DNA from 2 places in the Azospira sp. MPR-E4 genome. Region 1 is predicted to be linked to the other one. Evidence: predicted binding sites of a transcription regulator. Region 1 holds the regulator's gene; the other holds the start of a gene.
The links. Region 1 encodes FliA, which starts transcription of late flagellar genes. Its sites were predicted from a motif close to CTAAAGTTNNNNNNNNNNNNGCCGNTA; they were not measured.

Region 1 (11,456 bases):
AGCCCCCGCACCGCCAACCACCACATTGCCCTGTGCCATGGCATACACATTGCCATCAGCACCCTTCAGAGGAGTCATCACCAGAGTGCCACCGCGCAGACTCTTGGCATTACCCATGGAAGAGACTGTAACGTCGATCTGCTGGCCTGGCTTCGCGAAAGCCGGCAAGTTTGAGGTAACCATCACCGCAGCCACATTACGTAGCTGTAAAGACTGCCCGGGAGGCAGGGTCACCCCCAACTGAGAAAGCATGTTGATGATGCTCTGTACGGTGAAGGGGGTCTGGGTGGTCTGGTCGCCACTACCATCCAAGCCTACCACCAGACCGTAGCCCACCAATTGGTTATTACGCACACCCTGAACATTGGCCAGATCCTTGATGCGCTCAGCCTGGGCAGGTAGCGGCAAAAATAGCAAAAGGGAAGCGGCAACAATTGCCCCCCCCCGCCAGGTATTCCCCAAATTCAGGCCCATGATCCTTCTCCTGCGTTTTCTCCTAGAACGGCAGGAAAGTAAGGAAGAATCGTGCCAACCAGCCCATAACCTGAGCCTCATTAATGTAACCAGAGGACTTGTATTCGATCCGAGCGTCAGCCATCTGGGAAGAATTCACCGTATTGGCGGCAGTGATCTGGTAAGGATTGACAATACCGGAGACGCGGATGAATTCCTGGCCTTGGCCGATGGCCACCTGCTTTTCCCCGGACAGCAGCAGATTGCCATTTGGCAGTACCTCAATGACGGTTGCAGTCATGGTGCCGGTAAATACGTTGCTACCGCCGGACTCACCCTTACCGGCAAAGGTATCGGAACTGGAAGCACTGGCATTCAGCCCCTGAAATGTTTTGCCGGGAACACCGTCGAGGGCCGTAACGGAAGCATTGACGGAACCCGTTTTCTGGGCGCTGGACGCGCCCTTGATAGTGGCCTGGGTATTCTCGACGATATTCACCACAAGAGTATCGCCAACGAAGCGTGCACGGCGGTCCTCGAACAGGGGCCGACTAGCGCTCTGCTGATAGATGCCGCCGTTATTTGCCGCTAAGTCACCCCGAGGCTGGGGACGAGCCGTCATAGGCTGGTGCACATTGGTGGGCGGCACGGAGGCACAACCGGCTAGTATTGCCAGGGTGGCCAGGAATAGGCCGGCAATTGTGGTTTTCATTGTATTACCCCGCATCAGTCTTACATTTGGGTCAGGCGGCCCAGCATCTGGTCGGACGTGGACACTACTTTGGAGTTCAGTTCATAAGCCCGCTGGGTCTGGATCATCGACACCAACTCTTCCGCCACATTGACGTTGGAAGTTTCCACGTACTTGTGGTTGAGAACACCCAGGCCGTTGGTTCCCGGAGTATTGGGGGTCGGCGTGCCGCTAGCGGAGGTTTCCAGATAGAGGTTCTCACCCACGCTCTGCAAGCCCGAAGGATTGATGAAACTCACTAATTGGATCGCACCAATCTGGATGGCGGCAGTATTCCCGGGCTGGGTAATGCTAACCGTGCCGTCCTTACCGATGGTCAGGGAGGTGGCATTCTGGGGAATGGTGATGGAAGGCTGTAGGGGATAGCCGCTAGCCGTCACCATCTGGCCCTGGTTATCCTTGTGGAACGAACCGTCCCGCGTATAGGCTGTGGAACCATCCGGCATGAGAATTTGGAAAAAGCCAGCACCGTTGATGGCTACGTCCAAATCGTTACCAGTCTGCTGCAAATTGCCCTGGGTGTGGATACGTTCGGTAGACACAGGTTTGACCCCGGTACCCAGCTGCAGACCGGCGGGAATCTGGGTCTGCTGGGAAGACTGGGCGCCAGGCTGGCGCAGAGTCTGATACAACAGGTCTTCGAAGACCGCGCGGGATTTTTTGAAGCCGTTGGTGGAGGTATTCGCCAGGTTGTTGGCGATAACGTCCAGCTGCATTTGCTGGGCATCTAGGCCGGTACGGGCAATCCAGAGGGAGCGGATCATGGTTATTTCCTAGTCGAATCCAGGGTCAGCGGGCGTAGGCCAGGAGCTGGCCGGAGGCACGGGCGTTAGCATCAGCGTTTTGCAGCATTTTCATCTGCATATCGAATTGACGAGCGATGGAAATCATATTGACCATGGCATCCACCACATTCACATTGCTGCCTTCCAGGGTTTCCGGGACAACGCGGACATTGGCGTCCAACTCGGCAGGCTGACCGTTCTTCTGACGAAACAGCCCATCGGCGCCACGCTCCAGCTGCTCCTCAGGGGGATTAACCAGCTTCAGGCGGCCGACCACATTGGTGGTATTCGGAGTACCGAAGGTGGGAACCACGGAAATGGTACCGTCCGGAGCAATGGCGATGGTGGAATCCGGCGGAATGCTGATGGGACCACCCTCTCCCATGACATTGTTGCCATCCTTGGTCTGCAGCTGGCCGTTGGCATTGACATTGAAACTGCCGGCTCGCGTGTAACCTTCCCGGCCATCAGCACCCTGCACCGCGATCCACCCCTTGCCCTGAACAGCCACATCCAGAGAACGGCCGGTGAACATCATCGGCCCCTGGTCCATGACATCCTTCACAGAAGCATCCACCGTGAAGGTGCGGGAAGGGAAGCCCTCCCCCTGCAGGGGCACCGCCCGGAAATGATGTTCCTGGGAGCGGTAGCCGATGGTGGAAGCGTTCGCCAGATTGTGCGCCACGCCGGCCTGCCGCATGAAAGCATGCTTGGCACCGGTCATGGAGGTATATATCAGGCGATCCATTGGTGTAGTCCGTACAGTTGAGGTAGGTGATTCAGCTTATTGATCAGCGCAGATTGACGATGGTCTGCATGATCTGGTCCTGGGTCTTGATGGTCTGGGAGTTGGCCTGGTAGTTTCGCTGCTGGGTGATCATTTTCACCAGCTCCGAAGTCAGGTCCACATTGGACTCTTCCACCGCATTGGATTGCACCGCACCGAGGCGGCCGCTACCCGGGGACCCTACAGTAGGCTGGCCAGACTCCGAAGTCTCGATCCACTGATTGCCACCGATGGACTGCAGGCCATTGGGGTTGTCAAAGTTAGCCAGCACCATCTGCCCGATATTGCGAGTCTGACCGTTGCTGTAACGCCCCTGGATAACACCTTCACTGCTGATGCTCATACCATTCAGGTTGCCAGCACTGTAGCCATCTTGCAGCATGCGCTTGACTGAGGTGGCTTGGCCGGTCTGGGTGCTACCGGTGAAGTTGATATTGAAGGCCAGGGTGGCTGCCGCGCCGTTGTTGGGCACAGCAGGGTTGGCAGTCTGCAGGTCAGACACAACCTTATTGATGTTGAAGGATAGGGCAGCCTCGAAAGGGGTGGTGGCATCCCCATTGAAGCTCACCAATTGACCACTGGTGTTGAAGGTCACCGGGACCCCCACGTCCATGTTCAAGGGGGTGTTACCATCCGCCGAACGTGTGGATGTGCCATCCACGGAACCATACATGCGCCAGCTGTTTGTAGCTGCTTCCTTGACGAAGTAATAGGTCAGGGTATGGGCATTACCCAAGGTATCGTAGATAGTCTGGGCCGTGGAGTAGTTGTACATGGCCGGGTCAACGCTGGGAATGGCCTGGGCGGCGGGCGGAGCAGTCCAGGTCTTGGATTTTTCCCGGGAGTCCAGAGCCAGGGACAGGCGTACCCCAGCGTATTCCCCACCAACACTCTGACCGGTAGCCACCGGATTCAGGCTGAGGAGGTCGGGGGTAATCTGTAATTCCGTCGGCGTCTGGGGACGGATGGTGCCGTCGGCACCGGCGGGATAGCCCGTCAGGCGCAGATTTTGGTCATTGACAATGTAACCGTTCTTGTCCAGATGGAACTGGCCGTTGCGGCTGTAGCTCACCGCGCCGTTCTGGCTGAGGCGGAAAAAGCCGTTGCCGTTGATGGCAATGTCCAGGGTATTGTTGGTGGTAGACACGTTCCCCTGGGTGAATTGCTGCATGATGGCGGCCAAATTGGTACCGATACCGATCTGGCTTGCCCCCCCGTTACCCAGGGAAGCAGCATAGACATCGGCGAAATGGCCCTCGGCAGCCTTAAAGCCTACCGTGCTGGAGTTGGCAACGTTGTTGCCGATGACGTCCAAAGCCTTTGCCGAGGAATTGAGGCCGCTCAAGCCTTGCTGGAATGCCATATCTTTCTCCTGCCTTACAGAATTTGCCGTACATCGTCATAGTTGATCAGGGTGCCGGTGCCCACATCAAGCTGGTAACCCGACTTCCCTCGTACTACAGCAGAAACCATGCCAAGTTGCAGGGGGCGACTGGTCACCGCCGTACCGCCCTTAGTAGCCTCTACCGTCACGGTATAGGTTCCGTCCTTCAACACCGTGTCAGTATCATCCTTGCCATCCCAGGCATAGAGATGGCTGCCAGCCTTAGCGGCACCGAGATCCACGGTATTTACCACCTTGCCGTCGGCATCCTTGATGGTCAGGGTTACCTTATCCGCATCGCCGTCCAGCTCAAAACCGCCTACCGCCTGGCTCTTCACTAGGCCAAGATTGCCGCCCGGGATGAGGACGTTTTTGCCGAGCATTGCCGCCGCCTGCATGGACTGGGAAGCGTTGTAGGTGCTCATCATGCTGGATAGGGTGGAATTGAGTTTTTCGATGCCGCTAACGGTATTGATCTGCGCCAGCTGGCTGGTCATTTCGGCGCTCTGCATGGGATTCAGTGGATCCTGGTTACGTAACTGGGTCACCAGCATGGTCATGAATTGGTTCTGAATCTCGTCAGCAGAGCTCTTACTGGAAGATTTGTCGGTGGTCTTGCCTGTGGACACACCATTAAGACCGGAATAGGGATTGTTTTCGACGGTGGTAGCCATGTTCATTTACTCCTGCAGTCGGGTTACTGGCCCATGGCCAGCGTGCGCATCAGCAATGTCCTGGCCGTGTTCATCACGTCAGCATTGCTCTGATAGGAACGGGAGGCAGAAATCATATTGACCATCTCCTCCACCACATCCACGTTAGGCATCGAGACGTAGCCGTCGGCATTTGCTGCCGGATTTTTGGGATCAAACACCATACGAGGCGGCGCAGCGCTCTCTACTACCTCTTTGACCCGCACCCCCTGGGCTGCCTCACTGCCGACTGGAGTGGTTTCGAAGACCACCTGCTTGGCCCGATAGGGACGGCCGTCGGCGCTGGTGATGCTATCGGCGTTGGCCATATTCGAGGCCACGGCATTGAGACGGACGGATTGGGCGGTGAGAGCGCTGCCCGCCACGTGGAACATATTGAAAATACTCATGGCTTAGATTTCCTTATTGGCCGCCCTGGCCCTGGATAGCCGACAGCATGGTCTTAAACTGGCCGCCGATGAACTGAACGCTGGCCTCGTACTGCATGGCGTTTTCCGCGAATTTGGCCCGCTCAATGTCCATGTCCACCGTATTGCCGTCAGCGCTAGGTTGGAAGGAACTGCGGTAAAGCAGGGGCGCAGGGCCAGAATTGCCGGCACCAGCGATGTGCCGGGTGGAGGTGCGAGCCAAGCCCAGGTCACCGGTCTGCTTGCCCGCCAAGGCATTGTCCAGGGCGGCGGAGAAATCGATGTCCCGAGCCTTGTAGTTAGGCGTGTCCGAGTTGGCGATATTCGCGGCTAGCACCTGCTGCCGATAGGCCCGCAAGCCCAGTGCTTGGCGATGAAAATTGATGGTCTGATCAAGCTTGCTCACCATGGCTACACCTTTACATTTGTCTTGCAACAAGCAATGCATACTTCGTGCCAGAAATTCACTCAGTGACCGAGTGGGAAGTCTCAGTGTGAGCAAAAAAGGAGCTGGCCCCAACGGCAAATCTTGCCGCGTCCGGCAGGAACAGATACCGGTTTCCTACCGCCTGGGGCAAAATAGGCCCATGACTACCCTTGCCCGACTCCTGATCCGCCTGCGCTTGCTAGGTCGCAAGTCCGCCTTTCTGTTGCTTGTCTTCCTTTCATCTTGGGTATGGGCCCAGAGCAGCGGAGACGTTGTCATCAATGCTGTAGACCAGTTCCTCCGCACCCAGACCAAAGGCCTACCCGGCCGGGTCCAGTTCAGTATCAGCCCCCTGGATAGTCGGACCCAACTCACCCCCTGCCCCGCTGTCGAAGCTTTTCTCCCGCCCGGGTCTAGACTGTGGGGGAAAGTCACCGTGGGGGTTCGTTGCCTAGGGGACGCCGGCTGGATTATCTATGTCCCCGCCCAAGTCAGTGTTCAGGCCAACTACATCATCAGCGCCCGCCCCCTAAGTCCGGGACAACCCCTTTCGCTCAACGATGTATCCACTCAAAGCGGGGATTTAGCCAGTCTGCCGGCCGGAGTTGTCACTGACGCCCAGCAAGCCATTGGCAAAACCATCCGCAACGCCATCGGAGCAGGACAGCCGCTACGAGCGGAAATGCTTATGGCGCCCCTAGTAATCCAGCAAGGGCAGACAGTAAAAATTCTCTCCCGAGGCCCTGGATTCTCAGCAAGTAGCGAAGGTCGAGCCATGAACAATGCTGCAGACGGCCAGATTGCCCAGGCCCGCACAGCCAACGGCCAGAGCGTTAGCGGTATTGCCAGGCCAGGCGGCATCATCGAAATCGGTTACTGAGCCCGCACCCAACCCCGGAGGTAACTAAGACTTTCATGCTCGCTTCCGCTAGAATGGAGAAGGGTGTAGGTGCTGCAAAGCCACATTCCGGCCTCAAGTTTTGCCGCCTCGTGTCGTAGTAGTGTTTGAGAAATACTTATTGAAAGGGTTCGCCGTGAAAATTGACGCCTCTCTCGCCCCGGCCGGCAGCCCCGGATTAGAGACAGCAAAGCGCGCCAGCCGGCCCCAGTCCCCCGTCACTGAAGGTGGCGGGGAGGTTCAGTTGAGCCTATCGGGACGCCTACACTCCAGCTTGGAAGCAGACGGAGCAGGCCAAGTGGATTCCAACCGGGTAGCCGCCATTAAGCAGGCCATCGCGGAAGGACGGTTCTCCATCAATGCCGGAGCCATCGCTGACCGACTCATAAGTTCGGCACAGGAGTTGCTTGCAAAGCAGGCCAAGACCTGACTTGCCCCGCAGGGGCTTAACGCCTATGCCTGATGTTATTCACTCCCTACCTGATCATTTGGCCGCTGAGGCCGAGCTAATGGAGTCATTCGTCGCCCTACTGCAGAAGGAACAGGAAGCCATAAAGGGCGGTGATACCCAAGTGATGGAATACATCACTGCGGAAAAAATGACCTTGGTCGCCGCCCTCAACCGTCAGAGCGATAATCGCAACCAGTTCCTCTCTACCTGCGGCCTACAGCATGACCGAACTGGGATAGAAGCGTGGCTAGCGGAAAATCCAAAAGCGGCACATATCGCCGACCTGTGGGGCCAGCTGAAAAAGCTCGTGGCGGAGGCCAAGGAACTGAACCTTTTGAACGGCAAACTCATCTCCATGCGCATGCAGCACAATCAACAGTTGCTCAACGCCTTGGTGACCACCTCCAGGTCTCATAACAGCCTCTACGGCCCTGATGGGCAGCCTACTCAGCTCTCCGGCCGGCGCATCATTGACGCCGCCTGAGTTTGCCCTATGCGCCCCCAGAATTCCTTCCACTCTCCTGTAGAGAGCATCCTGCTTTTAATTGGTAACCGCAGCAGTTCCTGGCGCGGTAGGCGTTGGCTTTTCCGGCAGCATGGAATCAATCAGGATGCTGACCCGCCGGTTCCGGGCCCGCCCTTCCACCGTCTCATTCATCTCGACCGGCCGGGTTTCGCCGTAACCGATGGCTGTCAGATGGGTAGGAGCGACTCCGGCATCGACAAACAACCGCAGCACCGTGGTGGCCCGCACCGCTGACAACTCCCAGTTCGACGGAAATTGGGCGGTTCGGATGGGGATGTTGTCGGTATGCCCTTCGATGGTGATGGGGAAATCCGTCGGCGCCAGTACCTCACCGACCGCCCGCATGGCCCGGATGGAGGTCTGTTCCAGCTGGGCCTGACCTGGGGCGAAGAGAATGCTGTCGTTGATTTCGATAGTGACGCCACGGGCCGTTTCCAGCACCCTGACCTTGCCCTGCTGCACCAGGGGCGCCAGGACGGCAAAAATGTCCTTGGCCACATTGCGCATCTTGTCCCGTTGCTGCTGTTTGGCCTCGACGACCTTGGGATCCTCCTTCACCACGATCTGCTTGACCACACTGTCCGGCGTCCGCTTGGGCACGACCGTGATGGCGCCCCCATCGACGATGGAGGGATTCTTGAAGGCAGTGATCAGGGAATCCGATAGCACCCGGTACTTACCCTCGTTCACCGACGAGATGGCGTACATCACCACGAAGAAGGCAAACAGCAGGGTAATGAAGTCGGCGTAGGAAACGAGCCAGCGCTCCAGATTTTCGTGCTCGTCCGCGTGCTTTTTATTGCGGCGTCCCATGGGATCAGCTCACGTAACCCTGGAGGCGGCTCTCGATTATGCGCGGGTTGTCGCCGTTGGCGATGCCGACCAGGCCATCCACCAGCATTTCCCGCAGGGTCACCAGGCGGGCAATATGAGCCTTCAGTTTGGTGGACATGGGAATCAGCACCAGGTTGGCCATGCCGACGCCGTAAATGGTGGCCACGAAGGCGACGGCGATACCGGCCCCCAATTTGGAGGGATCGGACAGGTTCTCCATCACGTGGATCAGACCCATCACCGCGCCGATAATGCCGATGGTGGGAGAGAAGCCGCCGGCGGATTCCCAGAACTTGGCACCGGCCTTCAGCTCCTCTTCATAGGTGCCGATTTCCACCTCCAGCACCTCCCGCAGACGTTCCGGCTCCGCACCGTCCACCAGCAGTTGCAGCCCTTTCTGGATAAACGGATCGCGCAACTGGGCGATGAACCCCTCCAGGGCCAGCAGGCCCTCGCGCCGGGAGACATGACTCCAGTCGGAAATGCTGTTGATCATCCAGGCGTGATTGACCGCCGGCGGCACCCACACCCACTTGAGCATCTTGAAAGCCCGGACCACGGTGGATACGGGACTTTGCAGCAGGACGGCACCGAAGGTCCCCCCCAGCACGATCATGGCAGCGGTGGGCTGCAGCAGGGAGCCGAGGTGCCCCCCTTCGAGAATCTGACCCCCGATGATGGCGCCAAGCCCCAGGAGCAAACCGATAATGCTTATGCTATCCATGGCGTTTTTTCTTCTTTCCTGAAGTCTCACCCAGAACCTTGGCCCGCAAGCGGGCGATGGCCTGACTATGCAGCTGACAGACGCGGGACTCGGTCACCCCCATGACTTCGCCGATTTCCCGCAGATTGAGGTCCTGCTCATAGTAGAGGGCCATCATCAATTTTTCCCGTTCCGGCAGCTCGCCGATGGAAGCCACCAGGGTCTGCCGCAGGCTCTGCTCCTCGAGCAGGCGCAGGGGATCGGCATCGTGATCCGTCAGGTGGCGCTCCAGGAAGCCTTCCTCGCCCTCTTCGGTGAAGTCTTCGAAGTAGAGCAGTTGATGGCCCCGGGCTTCGCCCAGCATTTTCTGGTAATCGGCCAGGGACATGTCCATGGCTTCGGCCAACTCCTTTTCCGTCGGCACGCGACCGTGCTCCTGTTCGAGTTGGGTGATGGCTTGTTCGATGCGGCGCAGGTCCCGGCGCAATCCCCGGGGCAGCCAGTCGTTTTCCCGCAGGCCATCCAGCATGGCCCCCCGGATGCGCTGCGCCGCGTAGGTCTCGAACTGGGCGCCGTGCCCGGTCTCGAACCGGTTCATGGCATCCAGCAGACCGATCATCCCGTTCTGCACCAAATCCTCCACCTGCACACTGGACGGCAGGCGTGCCATCAGGTGGTAAGCGATGCGCTTGACGAGAGGAGCGAAGCGCTGGACGAGCTGTTCCTTGTCGAGCTGACCAGCGGCGTTATACATATGTCGGTTGGGCTATCCGGCGTGGATAGGGCTCGGCGTAATGCGTTGGCTCAAGTGTAGCAGCTGTTGCACGAATTGTTCGAGTCCGCCCCCTTCCCTACCCGACTGAGGCCAGTGCAGCATGTCGGCCGCCAGGCCGCGCAGGCTGCGGGCTGCCGGACTGTCCGGGAACGCCGTAACCACAGGCTGGGCGAGTCGGGACGACTGGCGCAGGGCATCGTCCAGGGGGATGCAGCCGCTGTAGTCCAGGCTGACGTGCAGGCGCTGGCTGGCAACCTGGGCGATGTTGTCGAAAATCGCTTCCGCATCGGCGGCGGCCTTGACCTTGTTCACCAGGATGCGGAAGTCGCGCCGGGCGTAGCCGGTGCTCATTTTCTTGATCAGGGCATAGGCCTCGGTGATGGCGGAGCCGGTGGCAGAGAGCACGATCACCGTTTCCTGGGCTGCCAGGCCAAGGGGCGAGAAACCCAGGGGATGATCCACCGCCGTATCCACCAGGATGACGTCGGCCGGATGCTCCATCTCCGCCAGGCCTTCCACCAGGGCCTGCTTCTGTGCCAGGGAAAAACGGGAAAGCTTCTTCACGGCCCGGGCCGCCGGCAGCAGGCGCACACCGGCTCCAGCGGCGAGCAGCACCTCTTCCAGGGGCTTTTCCCGATTCACCACGTGCACCAGGTCATAACGGGCCGGCACGCCGAACAGGGCGGCCTGGTTATCGGCGCCGGTATTCTCGTCCAGGATCAGGACTTCCTTGCCCTGGCGCGCCAGGGCGGCCGCCAGATTGGCTACGGCAACGCTTTTGCCGACGCCTTCGCAGCCGGCGGCAAAACTCACCACCCGCAGTTGCTCGCGCCCGAACAGGCGGCGCAAGCCGGCCGCCTGGTCACCCCGGAATTCAGCCACGACGGCCTCCATAGGTGCCGGTCAGGCCCGCATTGGCCATCATCAGGGCCGGCTCGACGCCGGCATAGCGATGGGGAGAGGTTTCCGGCAAGTCCTTGAAGGCCCGGTGCAGCAGATAGGCCCGGTTAGGCAGGTGCAGATCTTCCGGCACGCGCTGGCCGTTGGAGACGTAGTGCAGCTTGAGGCCGTGGCGCATGATGGCATCCAGGGGCGTCGCCAGGCTGGCAGCTTCGTCCACCTTGGTCAGGATGCAGCCGGCCAGGTCTTCGCCCTGGTAGGCGGAAATCACATCATCCAAAGTATCGCCGCGGCTGGTGGCCGACAGGCAGAGCAGGCGGCGCACGTCGCCGTTGGCGCCCATCAGCATGGAGATCTGCTCGGCCACCAGGCGGTCCTTCTGGCTCATGCCCATGGTGTCGATCAGCACCATGTGCTTGTGGGACAGTTCTTCCAGGGTATTGCGCAGATCGCCCACGTCCCGCACCAGATGCACGGAAACGCCGAGGATGCGGCCATAGATACGCAACTGCTCGTGAGCGCCGATCCGGTAGCCGTCGGTGGTGACCAGAGCCAGCTTGTCGGCACCGTGGCGCACCACGCAACGGGCGGCCAGCTTGGCGGTGGTGGTGGTCTTGCCGACCCCGGTGGGACCCACCAGGGCGTACACGCCGCCCCGGTCG
Region 2 (11,456 bases), on a different contig from region 1:
ATCAGCTACGAGCTTTTCTGCGCCCTGGCGCCCCGGGTGCCGGTGCGCTGGATCGGCAACTAGGTCAGGCAAGCGCCGGCGGCTTTTTTGCCCCGGTGCGACCTGTGTCACGCTCATTTTTCCGCTCCCAGCCTAGAATTTGGGGTTGATCCGGGCCCTTTTTTCCGGCCCGCCCCTGGGGAGCCGTCTTGCGCCATTCGCCGTCCAGCCGTCCGCTCTTGCCGCTATGCCGGCATCTTTCCGCCTGCCTGACGTTTCTGCTCCTCATCCTGCCGGCCGCGCCGGCCCAGGCCCTGGAGAATGTGACGCTGCAACTGCGCTGGCGCCACCAGTTCCAGTTCGCCGGCTACTACGCCGCCCAGATGCAGGGCTACTACCGGGAGGCGGGCCTGGCGGTGGATATCCGGGAAGCGGAGCCGGGCCAGGATGCGGTGCAGGCGGTGCTGGAGGGCAAGGCCCAGTACGGCGTCGGCACCAGCGACCTGCTGGTGCATTACCACCGGGGGGCGCCGGTGCTGGTGCTGGCGGTGATCTTCCAGCATTCGCCCCTGGCCATCGCCGCCCGCCGGGCCGCCGGCATCCGCAACATCCACGACCTCAACGGCAAGAAGGTGATGATCGAGCCGGGGGCCAACGAACTGCTCGGCTACCTGGGCCGGGAGCGGGTGGATACGGATAGCCTGGCCCTGGAGCCCCACAGCCAGACCGTGCAGGACCTGCTGGACGGCCGGGTGGACGCCCTTTCCATCTACCGCACCGACGAACTCTACGAACTGCGCAAGCAGGGCGAGCGGGTGGTGGTGTTCACGCCCGAATCGAGCGGCCTGGATTTCTACGGCGACAACCTGTTCTCCACCCAGGCCGAACTGCGCCAGCATCCGGAGCGGCTCAAGGCCTTCCGCGCCGCCAGCCTCAAGGGCTGGAGCTATGCCATGGCCCATCCCCAGGAGGTCATCGACTACATCCTCAAGCACTACGGCCGGCGCCACAGCCGGGACCACCTGGCCTTCGAGGCTGAGCAGATGGTGCCCCTGGTGCAGGCCCAGCTGGTGGAGCCGGGCTATTTCCACGTTGGCCGCTGGCGCCACATGGCCGACACCTACGCCGACCTGGGATTGCTGCCCCGGGACCTGTCCCTGGATGACCTGCTCTACGCGGGCGAGGGTGGCAACGCTGGCAGCGGTAGCCAGTCCAGCCTGTGGTTCGCCGCCGGCATGGGGGCCCTGGTCGCCGTCGCCCTGGTGGTGGTGCTGGTGCGCCGCTACATGCGCCGCCTGCGCCGCAGCGCCAGGAACTGCCTGGGACTGATGGAGGAGGCGCCTTTCCCGGTGGCGGTGACCCGTCCCGAAGCCGACGGCGAACTGCTCTACATCAACCGCTGTGCCGAGGAGTACTACGGCGTCTCCCGTCACGACGTCGTCGGCCGGCCGGCCCAGGGCTTCTGGCGCAACCCGGAACAGCGCCAGCAGATGGTGGACGAGCTGCACCGCCGCGGCGGCCGCTGGCTGGGCTTCGAGGTGCAGCTGCAGGGCCTGGAGGGCAAGCCGGTGTGGGTGCTGATGTCGGCTGCCTGCATCGACTTCGAGGGACGGGAGGCCATCGTCCTCTCCTTCCACGACATCACCCAGCGCAAGCGCACCGAGATGGCCCTGGGCCTGAGCGAGCAGCGTTTCCGCACCCTGGCCGAATCGGCCTACGACGTCATCTGGACCATGGACCTCAACGGCCGCTTCACCTACATCAGCCCGTCGGTGGAACGGCTGCGGGGCTACACCCCGGAGGAGGTGCTGCAACAGTCCATGGCCGAGGCCCTGACCCCGGATTCCATGGCCCAGGCGGCGGAGGGCTTCGCCTACCTGCTGCGCACCGGCCAGGTGCTGAAGCACCACTGGGAGCTGGAACAGCCCTGCAAGGACGGCTCCACCGTATGGACCGACGCCATCGTCAATGTGCTGCGGGACGACGAGGGGCACCTCACCGGCCTGCTCGGCATCACCCGGGACATCACCGCCGAGCGCAAACTGCGCCAGGAACTGCAGTCCCGCAGCGTGGCCGTGGATGCGGCGGCGGAGGGAGTCATCATCACCGATGCCAACGGCGTGGTGGAATACGCCAACCCGGCCTTCTGCGACATGACCGGCTACAGCCTGGAGGAGGTCCTGGGCCAGCGCACTTCCCGCTTCAAGAGCGGGGTGCACGATGCGGATTTCTACCGCCAGCTGTGGGGCACCATCACCTCCGGCAACCCCTGGCGAGGCGAGGTGGTGAACCGGCGCAAGGACGGCATGCTCTACCACGAACTGCTCACCATCGCCCCGGTGAAGAACGAGCAGGGCGCCGTGGTGCGCTACGTCGCCATCAAGCACGACATTTCCGAACGCAAGCGCATCGAGCAGCGCCTGGAACACCTGGCCCACTTCGACCTGCTCACCGACCTGCCCAACCGCACCCTGTTCTTCGACCGCCTGCAGCAGGCCTTCTTCCGCGCCCAGCGCTACCAGGAAGGCCTGGCGGTGCTGGTGCTGGACCTGGACGGCTTCAAGGCGGTGAACGACAGCCAGGGTCACCAGGCCGGCGACCTGCTGCTGGCGGCCTTCGCCTACCGCCTGAAACAGACCCTGCGCCAGTCCGACACGGCGGCGCGCATGGGCGGCGACGAATTCACCGTGCTGCTGCACGGGGTGCGCCAGGACGAGGATGCGGTGACCGCCGCCAACAAGGTGCTGGAGGCCCTGGTGCAGCCCTTCGACATCCTGGGCCAGCGCTGCCAGGTCAGCGCCAGCATCGGCGTGGCCCTGTTCCACCAGGCCTACGCCAGCCCCGACATGCTGGTGCAGGCCGCCGACGGCGCCATGTACGAGGCCAAGCGGGCCGGCAAGAACCGCTGGGTGCTGGCCCGGCCGCCCCAGCCGGCCCCGGAATCCTGATCGCCGCCGCCCTGGTGTATCCTCCCGCCCATCATGGCGAAGACGAAAAGCATCTATACCTGCACCGAATGCGGTGCCCAGTCCCCCAAATGGCAGGGCCAGTGTTCCGCCTGCAATGCCTGGAACACCCTGGTGGAAACCGTGGCCGAGGCCGGCGGCAAGGGCGGCGGCCACCGTTTCGAATCCCTGGCCCCCGGCACGCCCAAGCTGCAGGCCCTCTCCGAGATCGAGACCCGGGAGGCGGCGCGCCTGCCCACGGGCCTGTCCGAATTTGACCGGGCCCTGGGCGGCGGCCTGGTGGCCGGCGGCGTGGTGCTCATCGGCGGCGACCCGGGTATCGGCAAGAGCACCCTGCTGCTGCAGGCCCTGGCCGCCCTGGCGCCCCAGCACAAGGTGCTCTACGTCAGCGGCGAAGAGTCGGGGCAGCAGGTGGCCCTGCGGGCCCGGCGCCTGCAGCTGGACGTGGAGCGCCTGCCCCTGCTGGCGGAAATCAACCTGGAACGCATCCTCGGCGTGGTGCAGACGGAAAAGCCCCAGGTGGCGGTGATCGACTCCATCCAGACCCTGTGGTCCGACCAGCTCACCTCGGCTCCCGGCTCCGTGGCCCAGGTGCGCGAATGCGCCGCCCAGCTGACCCGGCTGGCCAAGCAGACCGGCGTCACCGTGATCCTGGTGGGCCACGTGACCAAGGAAGGGGCCCTGGCCGGGCCCCGGGTGCTGGAACACATCGTGGATACGGTGCTGTACTTCGAAGGCGACACCCATTCCTCCTTCCGCCTCATCCGGGCGGTGAAGAACCGCTACGGCGCGGTCAATGAACTGGGCGTCTTCGGCATGACCGACAAGGGTCTCAAGGGCGTCTCCAACCCTTCGGCCCTGTTCCTTTCCCAGCACGGCCAGGAGGTGGCCGGCTCCTGCGTCCTGGTGACCCAGGAAGGCACCCGGCCCCTGCTGGTGGAAATCCAGGCCCTGGTGGATACCACCATGGGCGGCAGCCCGCGGCGCCTTTCCGTCGGTCTGGAGCAGAACCGGCTGGCCATGCTGCTGGCGGTGCTGCACCGCCACGCCGGCATCGGCTGCTTCGACCAGGACGTCTTCGTCAATGCGGTGGGCGGGGTCAAGATCAGCGAACCGGCGGCGGATCTGCCGGTGCTGCTGGCCATCATTTCCTCCCTGAAGAACCGGCCCCTGCCGGAAAAGCTGGTGGTCTTCGGCGAAGTGGGCCTGGCCGGCGAGATCCGCCCGGCGCCCCGGGGCCAGGAACGGCTCAAGGAAGCGGCCAAGCTGGGCTTCACCCGGGCCCTGGTGCCCGAGGCCAACAAGCCGCGCCAGCCCATTCCCGGGCTGGAAGTGGTGGCGGTGAGCCGCATCGAACAGGCGGTGGAGCGGCTGCGGGACTGGGAGTAGAGCGGGCCCAGGGTGCTGCGGTACGGCGCCCGCTGACGCTACAAAGAAAACGGCGGCCAGGGGCCGCCGTTTTGCGTGGGGAGGGCGGCGTGGCCGCCGGGTTCAGGCTGTGGCGCTGGGCGTGGTTGCCGTCGCTGCCGGGGCTTCTTCCTTCGGCTTGCGCAACTGGGCGAGGAAGTCGTCCATGCCCTTCTGCACCAGCTGGTAGGTCTTGTTGATGCCGGCTTCCACCTCGCCGTTGAGAACGTTGAGGCCCTTGAGGATGTCCTTGGCTTCGTTGAAACCCTTCTCAAAGCCGCTGCGGATCACGTCCACGAAGTCGGATGCCACCTGTTCCGGATCGTCGTCGGGCCGCTTGGCGGCATAGGCGGCGTAAAGACCGGTGGTGAAGGAGAGGATGCGGGCGGCGGTGGCCTCCGGGGAGTTGTCCTGGCTGGCGGCCTTCTGCAGCGCGTCGGGGCCCTCGGAAATGCCCAGCACCTCGTTGATGCGGTCGATGGCGGTGCGGAAGAGCAGGGCCTGGGAGTCGTTGCCGGCCTGGATCGAAACCTGCAGGGCGGATTCCAGAATGCCGACCTTGAACTGCTTGGTGGCCGTATCGACCTTCAACGCCCGATGCTCTTCCTGGGGATAAACACGGGAATTGCCGCTGTTGGCGCTGGCAGTCTGCTGGCTGGGCCCCTGGGGGGCGGCGATGTCGTTGGGCATGATAGTCTCCGAAATATATTGGCGGTCGCATTTCTCGCTCTATCTGCCATAACGTCATTTTTTTCAATGACTTGAACGTTTCTTTACCTTTTTTTGTAGATTCAAGCCTGGCGCGGCTCTCCGTGGGGTTGTCCGGTGCCGTTGCGGCTCGTTTCGCCGGAGTTGTCCATGTTTTCACTCGCATTCCGCCTCCTGCGCCGGGATTTCTCGGCCGGTGAATTGCGCCTGCTGGCCCTGGCCCTGGTGGTGGCGGTGGCCAGCATCAGTTCCGTCGGATTTTTCACCGACCGGGTGCGCCAGGCCCTGGAGCGGGAGTCCCGCCAGTTGCTGGGGGCGGACCTGCTGCTGACCTCCGACCATCCCCTGGCCCCGGAATTTGCCGCCGAGGCGGCGCGGCGGGGCCTGCAGATGGCCCAGACCCAGGTTTTCCCGAGCATGGTGACGGGGGAGGAGGGGGCCCAGCTGGCAGATATCAAGGCCGTCTCCAGCGCCTATCCCCTGCGGGGCAAGCTGCGCCTGGCTCCTGGCCTGGGGGCGCCCGACAGCGAGATCCAGGGCGGGCCCCAGGCCGGCACGGTATGGCTGGACGAGCGCCTGGCCACCCAGTTCGGCAGCGGGCCGGGGCAGAGCCTCAACCTGGGCCAGGCCCGCTTCACCGTGGCCGGGGTGCTGACCCTGGAGCCGGACCGGGGCGTCAATTTCTTCAGCGTCGCCCCCCGGCTGATGATGAACCTGGCCGACCTGCCCGCCACCCGGCTGATCCAGCCCGGCAGCCGGGTCGCCTACCGCCTGCTGCTGGCCGGCCCGGACCGGGCGGTGGCCGACTACCGCCGCTGGGCCGAGCCCCGCCTGACCCGGGGCGAGCGGGTGGAGGACGCCAGCAATGCCCGCCCGGAAATCCGCACCGCGGTGGACCGGGCCCAGCAGTTTCTCGGCCTTTCCGCCCTGCTGGCCGTGGTGCTGGCCGCCGCCGGGGTGGCCCTGGCCATCCGCCGCTACCTGCAGCGCCATCTCGATCCCTGCGCCGTCATGCGCTGCCTGGGGGCGCCCCAGGGCCAGGTGCTGGGGCTCTACCTGGGCCAGTTCCTCATTCTCGGCCTGGCCGCTTCGGCAGTGGGGCTGGCCATCGGCTTCGGCGCCCATTTCGTGCTCCACGCCTGGCTGGCCAACCTGCTGGCCGCGCCCCTGCCGGCACCCAGCCTGTGGCCCGCCCTGCAGGGGCTGGTGGCCGGGCTGGTGCTGCTCTTCGGCTTCGCCCTGCCGCCCCTCCTGCAACTGCGCCAGGTGCCCACCCTGCGGGTGCTGCGGCGGGAACTGGGGGAGCCGGACGCCTCCATCCTCGCCACCTACGGCATTGGCCTGGCGGCCCTGGCCGGCCTGCTTTTCTGGGCCGCAGGCGAGCCCAAGCTGGGGGCCTACGCCGCCGGCGGCTTCACCGCCGCCCTGGGCCTCACCGCCCTGATCGCCCGTCTGGCCCTGGCCCTGCTCAAGCCCCTGCGCCGGGTCGGGCCGGCGGTGGGCTTCGGCTGGCGCTACGGCCTGGCCGGTTTGGAGCGGCGTTCCCTGTCCAGCGTGGCCCAGATCGTCGCCCTGTCCCTGGGCCTGATGGCCCTGCTGCTGCTCACCGTCACCCGGGGCGACCTGATGCAGGCCTGGCGCCAGGCCTCGCCGCCGGACGCGCCCAACCGCTTCGTCATCAACATCCAGCCCGAGCAGCGCCAGGAAGTGGGGGAGGCCCTGGGGCGCATGGGCATCCGCGCCGAACTCCTGCCCATGGTGCGGGGCCGCCTCACCGGCATCGACGGCCGCCCCGTGACCCCGGCGGACTATGAAGACGACCGGGCCAAACGCCTGGTGGAGCGGGAATTCAACCTCTCCTGGGCCGCCGACCTGCCTCCCGGCAACAGCATCACCCAGGGCCGCTGGTTCGCCCCCGGCGAACAGGGGAAGGATGGCAAAGGCAGCGCCTCGGTGGAAAAGGGCCTGGCCGAAACCCTGGGCGTGAAAGTGGGGGACGAGCTGACCTTTACCGTGGCCGGCGAGCCGGTGCATCTCACCGTCACCAGCCTGCGCAAGCTCAACTGGGATTCCATGCGGGTCAATTTCTTCGTCCTCGCCCCGCCCGGTGTGCTGGAACCGTACCCGGCCAGCTACATCACCAGCTTCCACCTGCCCGACGACGCCGCCAACCGGGTGGGTGAACTGGTCAAACGCTTCCCCAACCTGACGGTGGTGGATGTGGCGGCCATCGTGCGCCAGCTGCAATCGGTGCTGGATCAGGTATCCCGGGCCGTGCAGTTCGTCTTCCTGTTCACCCTGGCCGCCGGGATCATCGTCCTCTACGGCGCCCTGGCCGCCTCCCACGACGAGCGGCGCTACGAACTCTCGGTGCTGCGCGCCCTGGGCGCCGGCCGCCAGCAACTGCGGGGCGCCCTCCTGGCCGAATTCGCCGCCGTCGGCGCTCTGTCGGGCCTGATCGCCGCCGCCGGCAGCCACGGCGTCGGCTGGCTCCTGGCCGCCAAGGTCTTCAATCTGGAGTACCAGTTCGCACCGTGGGTCTTCCCGGCAGCCATCGTCGGCGCGGCCCTGGCGGTGACCCTGGCCGGCTGGCTGGCCGCCTCCCGCCTGCTGCGGGTGCCACCGATGGAGGCGCTAAGGGCTGGGGGGTGAGGCGGTTTGGGGAGTAGGTTGGGTATGACGTATGATTGTTTGTCAGGAATGTCCGGTTTGTAGGCGGGGAGAATTATGCAAATAAGTAATAAGGAAGTGGAATGCCGCATGGTTGCTGGCTTGTGGTTTGTCCGGTATTCCAGCTTATTGGACGCGTCCCCGTTTTATTGGACGTTTTCGTCTACTACTAGTTAGGTCCCTGTGAACACTTTGCTCGTTTCAAGCGTTGCACCATACGCACCTGGCGATGAATCCGCCGCCGTCACTCTTCGCAGCGACTCAGCAGAGATCGTTGCATTTTGCTGGCCTTGTGATCTTCATGTTGGAGATCAAATCGACAATCATCTGTCCGCCCTAGATGGCGTTGTACGTGCCGCGTATCTTTCTGACTGGCCGGAAGACGAAAAGATCGAGAAGTCGAAACAGAAGCTGGAGAAAGTTGGGCCATATGCGTATCAAGGAACTGGGCGCGTCCTCGATCGGGATGCCGGTTTAATCGAGGTTCTTGGCTTTCGCATTGAGATTGGCGAAATCCCTTGTGAAGGCCCCGTGGAGTTCAAATTCTTACGTCTCGATGTCTGAAACCGGGGCCTAACCCATCGGTCGAGAGGGACCGCCGAGAAGCGGCGCTTCTCGGTTCCCTTCGCGGCTTCGCCGCTTCGGCGGCCCCTCACCTCGAATGTTAGGCCACCACGCCCCAGTGAATTTTATAGCCCAACCCAAAGGAGATTAATTTTGGCAACTACCATGTATTTCGAAGAAACCATACTCGATCAAGGCGGCGAAACTTCGCTAGACATTGAGTTCGGGCGTTCTTCTTTCTATCCCGAAGACAGCATTTACCTAACAGTAGATGGCAAGAGCGTAATCATGGATCGCGTGACTGCAAAGCGTTTTGTAGATGCTGTTATTTCGGTCGGTCACTATCACGGATTTGTGGACTGAGCAGCTCGAAACAAGTCTGCGATTCCGCGTCTGGCACACAACCTATCTGTATCACTACAAAAGGGGGGATATGAATTTTCAAGTAGGTGAAGTGGTTCAATTGAACAGTGGGGGGCCTGCAATGACGGTTTCCTTTATCGGAGAAAAGGAATTTCCTCACGGGCAGAAGGTGCCGGTTGTGCAATGCACATGGTTCGAAGGAAAGAAGCTCAATAAAGAAACGTTTGCGCCAGAAATACTGCGCAAAGTTGAAAAATCGGCCTAACACTTGCGGTCAAGGCCGCTCCCTTCGGCCGCTGGACGCTGCGCGATAAAGCGCCGCACAGCGCCCCTTACCTACAACGTTAGGCGTCTCGATGAAAGACACTGACATGCATCCCTATGATGGGGTTGATCACCGCTACAACAGTTCCGATGCTGATAGAGAAAAGGCGACCCGCATCATCAAGAACGTCTTGGGCTTTAATCCAGAGCCTAATGGGCTCGACTACTCACTGAATTTCTATAGCGGGGGCATTGGCGTCGATGACAGGCTTGCTATCCGCTGCAAGTTCACTCCATCTGATTGGTCATTGGTTATTGGCAAGCTGAATTTGAAGCCGCCGAAGGAAGTGCTTTCAAATCCAGAGTGGGGTGAAGACTTCGCGTGGCTTGTGAGTGATGATGAAACACCGAGCGATATAAATGGTGACAGTTGCAACTTTGTTAACGCCAAGAAAAAGGCGTTTCAAGACACCATATCGTTAGAGCACACGCTTCTCTTCACTGATGAAAGCAACGTAAATACTTGGTGTGTCGTCTGGGTCGTTAACGGCAATCTTAACTACCTCAGCTTCGATCAAGGATAGAAGAGCATGCCGTATACGCCTAACAATTCCGTCGAGAGGTACCGCCTGCAAGCTGCGCTTGCAGGTTCCCTTCGCGGCGTTGCCGCTACGGCGGCCCCTCATGTCAAACGTTAGGCGGAAGCAATGTCTAGCCCAATCGAAGCGCAAACCGACATACTTTCCGAAATATCTGCGTTCCTGTACGCAAGCGCACCCGGAGACTTCGAGGAGGTAAATTGCATTCTCGACTACTTTGTCGAAGAAGATGGCAGCTGGTCTGTTGATTCTGAGTTTTCGTACATGCTGAGCGGAGTGAAGGTCGGAGCGTATTTGAACGACCCAAATTACAGAGTTCCAGCTCTCGTTGCCGAGCTCCACAAGGCTATGCGAGCGCATACGGGCGGAGCGTGGAAGTCATTATCGCTATCCCTGAAGAATGGCGGCTCTGCGAATGCCGTATTTCGCTATGACTAGTTTCCAAAATGGCGCCGCGCCTAACAAGTCCGTCAACGGGACGCCAAACTACTGCACAGTTTGGTTCCCTTCGCTGCGCTCATGCGCCCGTTACGTTCAACGTTAGGTGTATTTATGAAGAAACTACTTCCCTTGCTGTTCATCTGTCTTGGAGCAACTACTGTGCACGCTGGCACCGGCCTCGATTTCTCTGATGTAACTAACCGAGAAAAAGCAGAAGCGCTGTACGCGCAGGGGAAACTCGAAAAAATATTGCTTTTTCCAAGCGAGTTTGGAGGGAAAGACATGCCGAAAAACTCGGTATTTGTTCCTCCTGGCATTTCCGAAATCAAGAACCGTCTTACCGGCACTCTTGTTCGTTTTGTAAGTGAGGGGCAAATCAACAAACTCACAGTCGAACCAGAGTACAAGGGTGACAGCTTTATTCCGTCACGCATCAAAATGCGCGCATGGCATACAGACAAAAAAGGGGAATTCACCCCTTCTATCGAAGTTTGGTAGCAGCCTTGAGCACACCTCACACCTAACATCACATTCAAAAACGCTCCCTGCGGTCGCTCGGACGCGCCGCAAGCGGCGCGCCGTTTAATTCAACGTTAGCCATCACAGCAGACTCCCGCAGCCATGAAAACGCCACTATCCATCGCACTTGCTGTATCCGCAACGTTTGGAACGCACGTCGCGTATGCGCAGCAATCGTTTCAACTCTCGTCCAAGTTTCTTGAGGCAAGGTTTTCTGCCGACCAGAAAGTGTGGGATGGGCAGCATCGCTTCGGAAATGTTCTCTGTCTCAAATTCCCGCGGGCGACTGATGCAGAGGCATTGGCTGAGGCAATGTATAACAACAACACGCTTTACTTCAGCCGCGCAGCGTACAGGGACTTGACGGCACTCTATGTGGTGGCGTCAACCGTTCCCGCAGGCCGTACTGTCGAAGTTGAAATTGGAAATTTGGCCGCCCGGAATCAGAAGAGCGTAGAGGCTTACCCCAACTATTTCAAGCAAACTCAGGTCACAGGTTTGCTTGGCCCTTCTCTTGTGTTAACGGTGCGTAACATGAAAGAAGGGCAAAAAGAATCGCCGTTCCCATTTGCCCGCTCTATCGCAATCCGTCCAGACGGGCTGCTTACCTCTCTCTCTATTCATCGTCTTTTTGTTCATGGACGGGATCGGATCGAGGTCGTAGGACTTCGCTACTTTAAGGAGCCTCTTGGCCCGGATTCTGAAGCCGAAGCTGAGTCAGTTTTGTCTGCGTTCGTCGAGGACGCGGCTAACTCATTGCAGTCCTGCACGGCAAATCTGCCACCGCGAGAGCAGTAGATATGCGATGGCTAACCCGCCGCTCCAGAGGAATGCTTCGCCGGCAAGCCGGCTTCGCGCCCCTGAGCTAGCAAGTTAGGCCCTTTCTCCAGTCTCCCACCCCCTCAGTGGTACAATCCCGCCCCTTGATCAGCCGGTCGGGGGCGTTTTCGCTTGCCGCCGGCCTTGCGCAGTTACC

Region 2: a site for FliA is predicted at 5,092-5,118, ahead of AC1RTA_RS00630 (DUF5610 domain-containing protein). Genes of this name have one in related genera too.

What each region holds. Positions count from the first base shown of each region.
Region 1 covers NZ_JBXAST010000020.1:26,545-38,000, reverse strand. Annotated here, with positions in the region: gene AC1RTA_RS08280 (flagellar basal body P-ring protein FlgI) at 1-474, opposite strand, end outside; gene AC1RTA_RS08275 (flagellar basal body L-ring protein FlgH) at 497-1,165, opposite strand; gene flgG (flagellar basal-body rod protein FlgG) at 1,186-1,968, opposite strand; gene flgF (flagellar basal-body rod protein FlgF) at 1,994-2,737, opposite strand; gene flgE (flagellar hook protein FlgE) at 2,781-4,139, opposite strand; gene AC1RTA_RS08255 (flagellar hook assembly protein FlgD) at 4,154-4,834, opposite strand; gene flgC (flagellar basal body rod protein FlgC) at 4,858-5,262, opposite strand; gene flgB (flagellar basal body rod protein FlgB) at 5,276-5,689, opposite strand; gene flgA (flagellar basal body P-ring formation chaperone FlgA) at 5,688-6,587, shown strand; gene flgM (flagellar biosynthesis anti-sigma factor FlgM) at 6,709-7,035, shown strand; gene AC1RTA_RS08230 (flagella synthesis protein FlgN) at 7,061-7,540, shown strand; gene motD (flagellar motor protein MotD) at 7,598-8,395, opposite strand; gene AC1RTA_RS08220 (flagellar motor protein) at 8,400-9,140, opposite strand; gene AC1RTA_RS08215 (RNA polymerase sigma factor FliA) at 9,133-9,873, opposite strand; gene AC1RTA_RS08210 (MinD/ParA family ATP-binding protein) at 9,886-10,776, opposite strand; gene flhF (flagellar biosynthesis GTPase FlhF) at 10,769-11,456, opposite strand, start outside.
Region 2 covers NZ_JBXAST010000001.1:126,095-137,550, forward strand. Annotated here, with positions in the region: gene alr (alanine racemase) at 1-63, shown strand, start outside; gene AC1RTA_RS00620 (PAS domain S-box protein) at 303-2,927, shown strand; gene radA (DNA repair protein RadA) at 2,961-4,334, shown strand; gene AC1RTA_RS00630 (DUF5610 domain-containing protein) at 4,437-5,042, opposite strand; gene AC1RTA_RS00635 (ABC transporter permease) at 5,211-7,712, shown strand; gene AC1RTA_RS00640 (hypothetical protein) at 7,914-8,294, shown strand; gene AC1RTA_RS00645 (hypothetical protein) at 8,460-8,657, shown strand; gene AC1RTA_RS00650 (YodC family protein) at 8,728-8,922, shown strand; gene AC1RTA_RS00655 (hypothetical protein) at 9,014-9,505, shown strand; gene AC1RTA_RS00660 (hypothetical protein) at 10,073-10,459, shown strand; gene AC1RTA_RS00665 (hypothetical protein) at 10,583-11,278, shown strand.